One region of the Vallitalea okinawensis genome, then DNA from elsewhere that is predicted to be linked to it. Evidence: predicted binding sites of a transcription regulator. Region 1 holds the regulator's gene; the other holds the start of a gene.
What was found. The regulator HrcA, encoded in region 1, represses chaperone genes, less so after heat shock. The targets are predictions, from matches to a motif close to TGTTAGCACTCNNNNNNNNNGAGTGCTAACA.

Region 1 (7,053 bases):
TATCAGAAAAGAGAATATCTTTTGGATCAATAATCTCTACTCCTTTAATCCCTAGCTCCATTAATTCATAGTTGATGGCTTCCACAGCTTCTGTTACAGTTGTGATTCTGATTTGGTTCCAATTCATTAGTAGCTCTCCTTATTAGCCATGAATAGCATCATCAAAAGCATCTTTTACTTTATCAAAAAAAGTTTTCCTTTGTTGATGAACTTCATCGCCACTGATCTCTGCAAATTTTTTCAAATAGTCAACTTGTTCATTATTTAACTTCGTTGGTACTTCTACCTTCACTGTTACATACTGATCCCCACGATAGTTTTGATTTCGTAGATGTGGGATACCTTTACCTTTTAATCTGAAACGTGTATGGGTCTGAGTTCCTTCTTTAATAGAATACTTCACTGCTCCATCTAGTGTTGGTACTTCTAGTTCTGCACCTAACGCTGCTTGTACAAAGGTAATAGGAATCGTGCAATGAACGTCATATCCTTGTCTTTCAAACAATTGATGTGGTTTCACATAAACTGTTATAAGCAGATCTCCGCGTGGACCACCTAGTTCACCAGGTTCACCTTTACCTTGAAGGCGTATACTCTGACCATGATCAATACCTGCCGGTATATCCACTTCGATTTTTTTCTTATTCTTAACTTTCCCTGAACCATGACAAGTATTACATGGATCACTGATAATTTTTCCTCGACCGTGGCAGACACTACAAGTTCTTACTTGAGTCATAGCTCCAAATAAAGTGTTTTGTTGGATTCGCTCTTGCCCAGTACCATGACAACGAGAACACGTATCTGGCTTTGTACCTGGCTTAGCTCCTGAACCTTGGCAGGTTTCACAATCCTCTGTGATCATCACTTCGATAACTTTTGAAGTGCCAAAAGCAGCTTCATCAAATTCTATTTGAACTGATGTTCGAACGTCTCCACCACGACGCGGTCCATTTCTTCTTCCTCGATTACCGCCCATACCAAAGAAATCACCAAAAATATCACCGAATATATCACCCATGTCAAAATCATAGGTTCCACCTGCTCCACCATTACTAAATGCAGCATGACCAAATTGGTCGTATTTTGCTCTTTTATCAGCATTACTTAAAACATCATAAGCTTCAGAGGCTTCTTTAAACTTATGCTCTGCATCTTCATCATCTGGATTCATATCTGGATGGTACTGTTTTGCTAACTTACGATAAGCTTTTTTTAACTCTGCTTCCGTCGCATTCTTATCGACATCTAATACCTCATAATAATCTCTTTTTTGCTCCACTTACTCATTCACCACCGTTATTATTTATAGTTATTTCATAGGGAATAAAATCACCTGATTATTTTGTGTCTAAGTATTTCTTTTTCTATGCTTTCAAAGAAGCCAAAGATATGATCTTTGGCTTCTGTATTATTCCATCTATTTATTTTACACTTCTTTGAAGTCTGCGTCAACTACATCATCATCATTTCCTTGCTGTGGACCTTGGTTAGGATCTCCTTGGAAACCCGCTCCATCAAATCCAGCACCTTCTGGAGCACCTTGCTGTTGATATAATTTAGTTGATAACTCTTGGAAAAGTTGCATAAGCTTTTCTTTTTCAGCATTAATGTTATCAATATCCGCATCTGTCATAGTCTCAGGTGTAGTCTTTTCAAGAATATCTTTTAAGTTTTTCATTGATGCTTCAACGTTCGCCTTTTCGTTGTCATCAATCTTATCACCTAAATCTTTAAGTGTTTTCTCTAATTGGAATACAAGTGAATCTGCTTCATTTCTTGTATCAATAGCTGCTTTACGTTTTTCATCTGCTTCAGCAAATTGCTCAGCTTCTTTTACAGCTTTATCAATTTCATCGTCAGATAGATTAGTAGAAGCAGTAATAGTAATTTTTTGCTCTTTACCAGTTCCTAAGTCTTTAGCAGCAACATTAACAATACCATTAGCATCGATATCAAATGTTACTTCAACTTGAGGAATACCTCTTTGTGCTGGTGGAATACCATCTAATCTAAATCTTCCAAGGGTTTTATTATCTTTAGCCATTGGTCTTTCACCTTGTACAACGTGTATATCAACGGCTGTTTGATTGTCTTCTGCAGTAGAGAAAACTTGACTCTTCTTCGTTGGAATCGTCGTATTTCTTTCAATAAGATGAGTTGCTACACCACCAAGTGTTTCAATACCAAGTGATAATGGTGTTACATCAAGTAATAAGATATCGCCAGCACCTGCATCACCAGCTAATTTACCACCTTGTATAGCAGCACCAATAGCTACACATTCATCAGGGTTAATACCTTTGAAAGCATCTTTTCCAGTAATTTTCTTAACCGCATCTTGAACAGCTGGGATTCTAGTTGAACCACCAACTAATAAAATTTTGTCAAGCTCAGAAGCTTCTAAGCCAGCATCACTTAATGCCGCACGAACAGGTCCCATAGTTCTTTCAACTAGATCTGCAGTTAATTCATCAAATTTAGCTCTTGAAAGCGTAACATCTAAATGTTTTGGTCCTTCAGCTGTAGCAGTGATAAAAGGTAAATTAATATTTGTTGTTGTCACTGTTGATACTTCTTTTTTAGCTTTTTCAGCAGCTTCTTTTAAACGTTGCATTGCCATTTTATCTTGGCTCAAATCAACGCCTTCTGTTCTTTTGAATTCATCTACTAAGAAGCGGATAACACGATCATCAAAATCGTCACCACCAAGACGGTTATCACCGCTAGTCGCTAATACTTCGATAACCCCTTCACCAATCTCGATAAGAGATACGTCGAATGTACCACCACCAAGGTCATATACCATGATTGTTTGCTCATGCTCATTATCTAAACCATATGCCAAAGCTGCAGCTGTTGGCTCATTAATGATTCTTTTTACATCTAAACCAGCAATTTTACCAGCATCTTTTGTAGCTTGTCTTTGGCTGTCAGAGAAGTACGCAGGTACTGTAATAACAGCTTCTGTAACATCTTCACCTAAATAATCTTCAGCATCTTTTTTTAGTTTTTGCAATGTCATAGCTGAAATTTCTTGAGGTGTATATTTTTTATCGTCGATTGTAACTTTAAAATCTGTACCCATATGTCTTTTAATAGAGATAATCGTTTTATCTGGGTTTGTAATTGCTTGACGCTTTGCAGGTTCACCTACTAATCTTTCATCTGTTTTTGAAAAAGCCACTACGGATGGTGTAGTTCTAGCACCTTCTGAGTTAGCAATAACTACAGGCTTTCCACCTTCCATAACAGATACACATGAGTTCGTTGTTCCCAAGTCTATTCCAATAATTTTTCCCATTTCGCATCCTCCTAAACTTATATAAACGGGCTGAATACCCTTCTATTATTAAATTAATTTGCTACCTTTACCATACTATATCTAAGTACTGATTCCTTATACATATAGCCTCTTTGAAACTCTTCAACAACTTCATTATCACCAAATTGCTCATCTTCAACGTGTGTTACTGCACTGTGATAATTAGGATCAAACTCATTACCAACTGCTTCAATAGCTTTTACACCTAACTCTTCAAGAACAGAAGTAAATTGCTTATAGATCATATCAATGCCTTTAACAAAGGAATCTTCTTTTTGATCTTCTTCCAGAGTACCAAGGGCTCTTTCAAAGTTATCCACTATTTGTAATATTGGTTCTAAGGCATCCTTTGCACCACTTTCATACATTGAAGACTTTTCCTTGACAGTTCTTTTTCTAAAGTTTTCAAATTCAGCCATAGTTCTTTGTAAGCGATCAAGATAGTCAGTAGCTTCCTCTTCTTTAGACTTTAACTGTTCTTCTAAATCAGTCACCGCAGTATCAGAAACTTCTTCATTTGTCTCTTGATCAACTTCTTCAATCACTTCTTCTAATATTTCTTCACTGCATTCTTTTTCATTGTGGTTCATGTAGTAAACCGCCTTTCTATTACCTAAATCCTCGCTTTTAGCTAACATATCTAGGATCTAGGTATGTTTACTGGTTATTCACGTTTATGAAAATACTTAATATTCAACAAGGGATCTACTTGTCTAACCAAATATTCTAATGTGGATACAACTTTACCATAATCCATTCGTGTAGGACCAATAATACCTATAGCACCTACTGTCTCACCACCTAATTTATACGTCGTGGTAATAATACTACATTCCTTGAGCTCTTTCATACTATTTTCTCCACCAATGGTGATATTTATAACCTCATTACGATTTTCAAAATCAGTATTATTCAACATTGTTAGTACGGTATCTTTTTGCTCTAATAAATGAATAAGGTTTTTAGCTTTAATAATATCATTAAACTCAGGAAAGTTAAGTATGTTTGTAGTTCCACTTGTATAAATATCAAAATCTTCGCTATGCTGTAAAGTTTCTGAAACAGCATCAAGAACATTATTGAGAATCTCTCCATGAATACCCATTTCTCTCTTAATCGTTTGTATGAGAGGTAGATTAATATCTTCAATAGTTAATCCTTGTAAATAGGCATTTAGAAGATTGGTTAAGGTTGTTAATTGATTATCTTGAATCGGATTGTTGATATTAATAACATGATTCTTTACGATATTTCCATCAGTGACAATGACCAAAACAATGGATTTCTCATCCAATGGGATGAGTTGCATATGTTTTAGCTTAATTTTTTTGTATTGTGGCGTGGTGACGATGGAGGTATAATTGGTCATTACCGCTAATAAATCCGAAATTTCTTTTAATAGAAAATCTAAGCGCCCAACACGCTCCAGTAGAATTTTTTGCATGATATATACCTGTTCATCACTTAATGCAGGATGTTGCATTAAATGATCCACATATAATCGATACCCTTTATCAGAAGGCACTCTTCCAGCTGAAGTATGGGGCTGTACAATAAATCCTAAATCTTCTAAATCAGACATCTCATTACGAATTGTTGCGGAACTAACACCTAAATCATATTTTCTTGAAATAGTTCTTGATCCTACAGGCTCTGCAGTATCTAGGTAATTCTTAATAATAGCTTGTAAGATCCTTATCTTTCTGTCATTTAGTTCCATCCAATCACCTCTTTGTTAGCACTCCTCTCTATCGAGTGCTAACACTCATGTTTTAAAAATATCACTTGACTATTAATTTGTCAAGTGATTTTTGTATAAAGTATAAAAAAATTTATATTTAAGCTTTTTTTCTTGCATATCTACTTAACTTCAATCAACTATACTGTCACAATTCTATTCGTATTTCTTTTAGATTTATTCTTTTTACCCATTATTATTCATCAATCAAAAACTTACTAAATACTCTATTGGCTAAATCCATCCCTCTACGAGTTAATAAGAGTGAATTTTTCACTTCTTGTATGAGACCTTCCTTTAATAGATCATCTATTTGCTTACCATATACTTGATCTATTAGAATACCAAACCTCTTCTCAAAATCTGCTATAGCTATACCGTCCATTTTCCTTAATCCAAGAAACATAAATTCTTCCATCATTTCTTTAGTAGTAAGCGTAAAGATATTCTCTTTGTGAAACTGTCCCTGTTTTGCCTTTTGAATATACACTTCTAAGTCTTTAGTATGTTCATAACGCTGACCTTTGTAATAGGAATGAGATGCTAATCCTAATCCAACATAGGGTTTTAGATCCCAATAAACTAAATTATGTCTACAAGCATAACCTGGTTTTGAAAAATTGGATATCTCATAATGCTCATAATCATAATCTTTTAACATCTGAAGGCATGAATCGTACATATCCCTCTCACTTTGTTCATCTGGTAGATGTAACTGATTATTATGATACAAACCATAAAAAGGCGTTCCTTCTTCAATAATTAACCCATAAGAGGAAATATGTTCTGGTTTCATATGAGCTATTTGACTAAGCCCATTAATATAACCCTTCGTCGTTTGATCAGGAAGGCCAAACATCATATCTATGTTGATGTTCTTAATCCCGACCTTTCTCAAGCTTTCATAGTTCTGTTTAAATTCCTCAAAAGTATGAATTCGTCCTATCTTCTTTAATAAGTCATTCTCCGTTGATTGAAGACCCATACTTATACGATTGATGATTCCATTGCCAATAACATCTATTTTATCCTGATCCAGCGTTCCCGGGTTAGCTTCCATTGTAATCTCTGCATCTTTTGCAATTGAAAAAGATTTCTTCAGCCAACTTTGAATAGTATCCAGCTGATTCACAGATAAAATTGAAGGCGTTCCACCACCTATAAAGATGGTATCTATAATGCATTGCTGTAAACTTTCTCCAACTTGCTCTATTTCTAGACAAAGTGCATCTACATAATCTTGATAGAAAGCATTCTTTTTTGGATAAGAAGCAAAGTCACAGTAATAACATTTTGATTCACAAAAAGGTATATGGAGGTATAAACTAACTTTGTTCATTAGCTATCTAGTTTAAGGACACTCATGAATGCTGACTGCGGTACTTCTACATTACCAACTTGTCGCATTCTCTTCTTACCTTCTTTTTGCTTTTCAAGAAGTTTTCTTTTACGACTTATGTCACCACCATAACATTTTGCTAATACATCTTTTCTTAAAGCTTTCACAGTTTCTCTAGCAATAACCTTATTACCAACAGCAGCCTGGATAGGTATTTCAAATAGTTGACGAGGTATTTCTTGTTTCAATTTCTCAGCCATTTTTCTTCCGCGATCATAAGCCTTTTCTTCATGTACAATGAAGGATAATGCATCAACTACTTCCCTGTTAATAAGTATATCAAGTTTCACTAATTGGGATTCTTGATAACCTATGAGTTCATAATCAAAAGAAGCATAACCTCTTGTACGAGATTTTAAGGCATCAAAGAAATCATAAATAATCTCATTTAGCGGTAAGTTATAATGAACTAGCGCTCTTGTATCTTCAATATAGTCAATACTTAAGTATTGCCCTCTACGGTCTTGACATAACTCCATGATAGTCCCTATATACTCTGTAGGAGACATAATCTCTGCTTTAACCATAGGTTCTTCCATTAGCTTAATCTCTGATGGATCAGGCATGTCAGTAGGATTAGACATATCAATA
Region 2 (7,053 bases), on a different contig from region 1:
TTATTAGTTTGTCTAGTATCCCTGTTTTCATTTTACTGATCCTTTTATTCCTTGTAAAGGAATCATCAGATGTTATAACTACTGAAGAGAAGTTGGACACGGATCAAAATAAAACTGCTAAGTACAATATGAAGAGTACTGTTGTTATCATGTTTATTTTCATATACATATCTGCACAGATTTGGGAGTATGGTGTTGGCACATGGTTTATCATTTATGCAAGAAAAACTAATGGCTTAACTGAATTCCAGGCAGCTAACTACTTAACCTTATTCCTGGTTTGCTTTCCTATAAGCAGATTGTTACTTAGTAAAGTGGTTACAACTTTAGGAGAATATAAGAGTTTACTGATTTCTTTCTGTGCTAACTTTGCTTTAATTCTTCTAGGATTAGTAACAGGGCAATTAATATTGATTTCACTAACAGGTATATTTACCAGCTTAACTTATCCATTAATCATGACGATGATGCAAGAGAATCTGGGAGAAGATAATGCAGAACTGATTGGTTGGATTTCTATGATGGGCGGCATGTTGCAATATGTTTTTATGTGGTTTGTTGGTAAATTAGGGGACATTTTTGGTATACAAGTCGGATTTGGCAGCTTAATTATTTATACAATATTAGGAGCACTAAGTATTATCGTTCTACAAAAAGCATTAATAAAAGAAAGAAAACAGCAAAATATAACTCCTACAATATAACAGTTGTTTGTGTGGAGAGGTTCTTTTATAATAGTTAAAGGACTAATCAATTCCCTACTATCAGGTTATGAAGGAGGAAGCAATGACTACATTTATTAAGGAAATAGAAGATTTTGATCTTGAACAAACCCTAGAGTGTGGACAATGTTTTAGATATATGAAATTAGATGATGGGCACTATAAGGTGATTGCTCATGGCAAGGTATTAGAAGTTATGCAAAAAAATAATGAAATCCACTTCCATCATACAACCCTAGAAGAATATCATGATACTTGGGTACATTATTTTGATTTGGATAGAGATTACAGAGGTATCAAGAGTAGTTTTGAAGAAGATTTGGTTATGAAAGAAGCTATCGCTTATAAGCCAGGTGTGCGAATCATAAAACAAGAGGTATGGGAGTGCTTAATATCCTTTATCATATCACAAAACAAAGCCATTCCTCATATTCAAAAAATCATTAAGAATATCTCAGAAGCTTACGGTGATTACATTGGAGACCATGATGGAGAGAAGCTCTATACCTTCCCAACGCCTGAGCAATTAAGAGAAGCTACAGAGCAAGATATAAGAGATTTGAAGGCAGGTTTCCGTGCCCCCTATATTATTGATGCGACTAGAAGAGTTCTTACTGGAGAATTAGATTTACATGGTCTACAAGAGCTAACTACTGAAGAAGCTAAAAAGGAATTGTTGCAGATTAAAGGTGTGGGCAACAAGATAGCTGATTGTGTACTTCTTTTTTCATTAGGACGTCATGAGGTATTCCCAATTGATATCTGGGTAAAAAGGGTCATGGAGTATTTTTATTTAAAAGAAGATACGAAATTAGATGCTATTCAAGTCTATGCTAAAGAGAAATTCGGACGACAAGCAGGATTTGCTCAGCAGTACTTATTTTACTATGCAAGAGAGAAGAAAATTGGTAAATAAGGGGTTAACATGGGTATAAAAACGACTTAGCAGGACATAATATGTAAGAAATTAATGGAACATAATCAATATGCATAGGAATATTGAGTAATAAAGAGAATAAGTGAGTTAATCAGGAATAATAGGATTCACAATGAGTATAAGCTAATATTTTCCTATTTCTCATATTTGCATAAGTTTTAGGTATTTAATAAACTAGTTAAAGAAGTTAGCACTCTTTAAAGGTGAGTGCTAACAATATGAAATTTCTGTAAGGAGGTATTTTTTATGAATTTAGTACCATTAGGTGACAGAGTTGTACTTAGACAACTTGAGGCTGAAGAAATGACAAAGTCAGGTATCGTATTACCTAACCAAGCTAAAGAAAAGCCACAAGAAGCTGAAGTAGTATCCGTTGGACCAGGTGGCATTGTAGACGGTAAAGAAGTTAAAATGGAAGTTAAAGCAGGCGATAAAGTTATTTATTCTAAATATGCTGGAACAGAAGTTAAATTAGAAGGCGAAGAGTTCATTATTGTTCGTCAAAACGATATTTTAGCAATCGTACAATAGTAAAAGGGAGGTTTATATAAATGGCTAAAGATATTAAATTTGGTGCAGAGGCAAGAAAAGCTTTAGAGTCAGGTGTTAATCAATTAGCGAATACAGTTAAAGTTACACTAGGACCTAAAGGTAGAAATGTTGTTTTGGATAAGAAATTTGGTACACCATTAATCACTAACGACGGTGTTACAATTGCAAAAGAAATTGAATTAGAAGATCGTTTCGAAGATATGGGTGCACAACTTGTTAGAGAAGTTGCAACTAAGACTAACGATGTTGCTGGTGACGGTACAACTACTGCAACTGTATTAGCTCAAGCTATGATACAAGAAGGTATCAAAAACATTGAAGCTGGTGCAAACCCAATTATCTTAAGAAGAGGTATGAAAAAGGCAACAGATGAAGCTGTAGTATATATCCAAGGTGTTAGCCAGACTTTAGCTGGTAAAGCTCAAATCGCTGAAGTTGCTGCTATTTCTGCTGGTGACGATGAAGTAGGTCAACTTATTGCTGACGCTATGGAAAAAGTAACAAATGACGGTGTTATCACTGTTGAAGAATCTAAGTCAATGGAGACTGAATTAGAACTTGTTGAAGGTATGCAATTTGACAGAGGTTACTTATCTCCTTACATGGCAACAGATATGGATAAGATGGAAGCTGTTTTAGAAGATCCATACATCCTTATTACTGATAAAAAAATTGCTAACATCCAAGAGATTTTACCTGTATTAGAGCAAATTGTTCAAGCAGGAGCAAAATTACTTATTATTGCTGAAGATGTTGAAGGTGAAGCATTAGCAACATTAGTTGTTAATAAATTAAGAGGTACATTTAACTGTGTAGCTGTTAAAGCTCCTGGTTTCGGTGATAGAAGAAAAGCTATGTTACAAGACATCGCTATCTTAACCGGTGGTCAAGTGGTTTCTGAAGAAATTGGTTTAGACCTTAAAGAAACATCATTAGAAATGTTAGGTAGAGCAAAATCTGTTAAGATCCAGAAAGAAAACACAATCATCGTTGATGGTTATGGGGATCGTGGTGAAATCGATGCAAGAGTTAACCAAATCAAAGCTCAAATCGAAGAAACTACTTCCGAATTTGATCGTGAAAAATTACAAGAGAGACTTGCTAAATTAGCAGGTGGTGTTGCATTAATTAAAGTTGGTGCCGCTACTGAAACAGAAATGAAAGAGAAAAAATTAAGACTTGAGGATGCTTTAGCAGCTACAAGAGCAGCAGTTGAAGAAGGTATCGTTGCAGGTGGTGGTACTGCTTACGTACACGCTACTAAAGGTATCGAAGCTTTAGTTGAAAAATTAGAAGGTGACGAAAAGACTGGTGCCAAGATCGTATTTAAAGCTTTAGAATCTCCTCTTCGTCAAATCGTTGCAAATGCTGGTTTAGAAGGATCAGTTGTTGTAAATAAGGTTAAAGAGTCCGAAGAAGGTGTTGGTTTCAATGCTTTATCAGAAGCTTATGTTGATATGGTAGCTGAAGGTATTATTGACCCAGCTAAAGTAACAAGAAGTGCATTACAAAACGCAAACTCAGTAGCATCTACATTATTAACTACTGAATCAGTTGTAGCAGATCAACCAGAGCCAGAACCAGCTATGCCAGGTGGAGCACCAGGTATGGGCGGTATGGGTGGCATGGGAATGATGTAATCAAAAACATGTTGCATGTAAAAAGACTAAGGATTAAATCCCTAGTCTTTTTTTCTTGTAGAATTTTTTGAAAAAAAATTTACTATATGTATGGTGTTCATTCTTTTATCTCAGCCTTTGTTAAAGCACTATTAACAGCGTTCATTATATATGCTGTAGTTTCTACAGCACCATCATTAGGCTTAACTTCTTTAATATCACCCTTTTTTTCCATATGTTCATTGATATTTGTCATCGTTTCTTCTAGCAAAGGATACATCATTGACAAATCAGGGTCTAAATCTTTAAAGCTAATACTTTGTATTTCATTATCATATATAGTTACGTTGACACCAACGACTTGATCGTTGAGTATAACTGATGACGTGTAAATACCTGGGGTATAATGAATGGTTGGTTCAGAATCAGAATTCCCGGGCATAAACATGTAAATCAATACGATAATTAAAATTATACCAAGTAAAGCAAACAGGGCTGTATAAATAATATCTTTCATTTTGAGTATGATAATTTTGGGTGTGCTCATACTATAGCCTCCTTATAACCTTCCGTTAATATATTTTATTTAACAAGGTGTGGAATTATGAATAAGGTTTTTAAAATGTATAAAAGTATTCACAGGATATCATATGAGTTAAATACTAACTATAAAACCAACAATTTGATTGAGCCTTTAATCCCACAATATTAAAGGAAAGCAATAATCTTTTTGGGTAAGGTAAAACATGTTAAGTTCCATATATATAATCTATATATTTTGTGTTATAATAATGATATTGATTCTATTATTGAATTATGTATCAAAAGTACTTTACTTTTGACCCACAAATATTACTGTTAATACATATAACTGAAAAGAGGGCTAGACAATGAAAAAAGCAATGATTTTACTATTATCACTCATGTTAACGTTTGTATTCGTGGCGTGTAACAGTAGTGATACAGACCAACCAAAACCTCAACCTAATAATGAAATAAGTGAAAAAGAAGAGAACATTCAACCAGTAGAAGTTGAAGAGGTTACACCAGAAGAAACAGATCAGTCTGAAGAATCTACAGAAGAACCTACAGAAGAACCTACAGAGGAGACTAAAGAAGAAGTGGTTTTGGAACCTGAGCCGATTAACTATGAAGAGGTTCAACCTAACGAAATCGGAAGCATTATGGTGGTAATGTATCATGGTATCATGGATAATCCACCTTATCATCGAACTGCAGAAGATTTTAAAAAAGATCTTAGTTACATGTATGAAAATGGGTATCGTCCTATATCTATAGAAGATTATATAAATAACAATATTACTGTACAAGCTGGATTAACACCGATTGTATTGGCGTTTGATGACGGACTATCCTCATCATTCTCCTTAACGAAAGGTGATGATGGTACCTTAGTACCTAAAGAGGGTACCGCTGTTTATATGATGGAGGAGTTCTATAAGGAACACCCTGATTTCGGCAAAGCTGCAACCTTTTTTATCAATGGTGACGATGCATTTGGAGAAGGCGATGGAACTTATAGGGAACGATTACAATGGCTTGTTGATAACGACTATAGTTTAGGGAATCATACTGCAACACATGCTCATTTAAATACCTTATCAGCTGATGAACTTCAGAAAGAAATGGCTATCGTTGATGAAATGATCTCAAATGCAGTACCAGGTTATGAAGTAAGATCTTTAGCGTACCCATTCGGTGAAAGACCATTAAATGCTATTGATCTTGTCGAAGAAGGCACATATAATGATTATACATATACAAATGAAATTGCGTTTAGAGTAGGGTACAGTGCACCATATGTTGGACCTAATCATATTAACTATCAACCTTTTAATCATCCTAGGGTGACTGCTTCTGAGGGGTATGATTGGGACTTATGGTATGCCTTTAATTATTACGAACAAAGTCCAAATCAACGTTATCGATCAGATGGTAATCCAAATACCATTGCAGTACCAAGTAATCAAGAGAAGAATGTAAATATGGATAGTTTGGGTGAAAAAGAATTAATTGTCTACTAGAATAAGCTTATTAGGGGATGACCACTATCAATGTTGGTCATCCTTTTTAGTTTACTAATAGCTTTAGTATTTTTGTACTCCTATAGAATCTCTGATATAATGGGAGAATATAAGATTAGGTAATATTTTTAGATATAAGGTAGATAAAGTATGTAAGGAGTGATGAGATGCCTATAACATTTATTTGTGGTGGGGCTGGTTCTGGTAAAACAGATCATATTTATAAAGGGATTATAGGTCTATCTGAACAACAAACGGATAAAAATATATTACTCATTGTACCAGAGCAATTCACTATGCAAGCACAAATGGATATAGTAAGTCGTCATCCAGATAGAGGTATAATGAAAATAGAAGTGTTGAGCTTTCAGCGTCTTGCTTTTCGTGTTTTTGAAGAGGTAGGCATGGCTATGCAAAGAACACTTGAGGATACAGGTAAGAGTATGGTCCTTCGAAAAGTTGTTTCAGAACATAGGAAGGATCTTAATTATTTTACAAACATGGTAGATAAGTTTGGTTTTATCGATAACCTTAAATCCATTATTACTGAATTTCATCAATACGAATATGGCAGTGAGGATTTAAGCAATCTGTCTGCTGTCATAGAAGAACGCCCCATTTTGATGGATAAGATTAATGATTTACAACTCATTTATGAGGCATTTAGTGAGTACATAAAGGATCATTATATAACCACTGAAGAAACATTGGACTTGCTGCAAGGTAGCCTTCATAAATCTAATCTATTAAAAGATGCCATTATTATCTTTGATGGTTATTACGGTTTTACACCTCAGCAATACAGTATTATCAATTTATTGATGGATATTACCCAGCACCTGATATTCACGATTACCATTGATCAAAAGGAACAATTACAAAGGCAACTTGACAAGACTCATCTGTTTTATACCAGTAAGGACACCTTTGATCAGTTGTGTAAATTAGCTCAAGATAAAGAAATAAAAATTAATCGTCCTATTATGATACAAGAGGAATTGAAATGTTTTAAAGAGGATTTATTACATCTGCGTAATAATATATTCCGTTATCCATATGAAGTTTATCAAGGGAAAGAGAATCATGTGAACGTAACGTCATCTATTAATCCTTTAAAAGAGTGTGAATATGTTTGTAGACAGGTTTATCATTTGGTTAAGGAAAAAGGCTATCATTAT

Region 2: the regulator HrcA is predicted to act here: its motif matches at 1,845-1,875, upstream of groES (co-chaperone GroES).

What each region holds. Positions count from the first base shown of each region.
Region 1 is NZ_PQDH01000018.1:13,945-20,997, forward strand. It holds gene prmA (50S ribosomal protein L11 methyltransferase) at 1-127, opposite strand, end outside; gene dnaJ (molecular chaperone DnaJ) at 143-1,282, opposite strand; gene dnaK (molecular chaperone DnaK) at 1,430-3,304, opposite strand; gene grpE (nucleotide exchange factor GrpE) at 3,358-3,915, opposite strand; gene hrcA (heat-inducible transcriptional repressor HrcA) at 3,990-5,045, opposite strand; gene hemW (radical SAM family heme chaperone HemW) at 5,260-6,402, opposite strand; gene lepA (translation elongation factor 4) at 6,402-7,053, opposite strand, start outside.
Region 2 is NZ_PQDH01000002.1:149,971-157,023, reverse strand. It holds gene C1Y58_RS05900 (MFS transporter) at 1-704, shown strand, start outside; gene C1Y58_RS05895 (DNA-3-methyladenine glycosylase family protein) at 787-1,638, shown strand; gene groES (co-chaperone GroES) at 1,906-2,190, shown strand; gene groL (chaperonin GroEL) at 2,211-3,851, shown strand; gene C1Y58_RS05880 (hypothetical protein) at 3,949-4,377, opposite strand; gene C1Y58_RS05875 (polysaccharide deacetylase family protein) at 4,721-5,875, shown strand; gene addB (helicase-exonuclease AddAB subunit AddB) at 6,043-7,053, shown strand, end outside.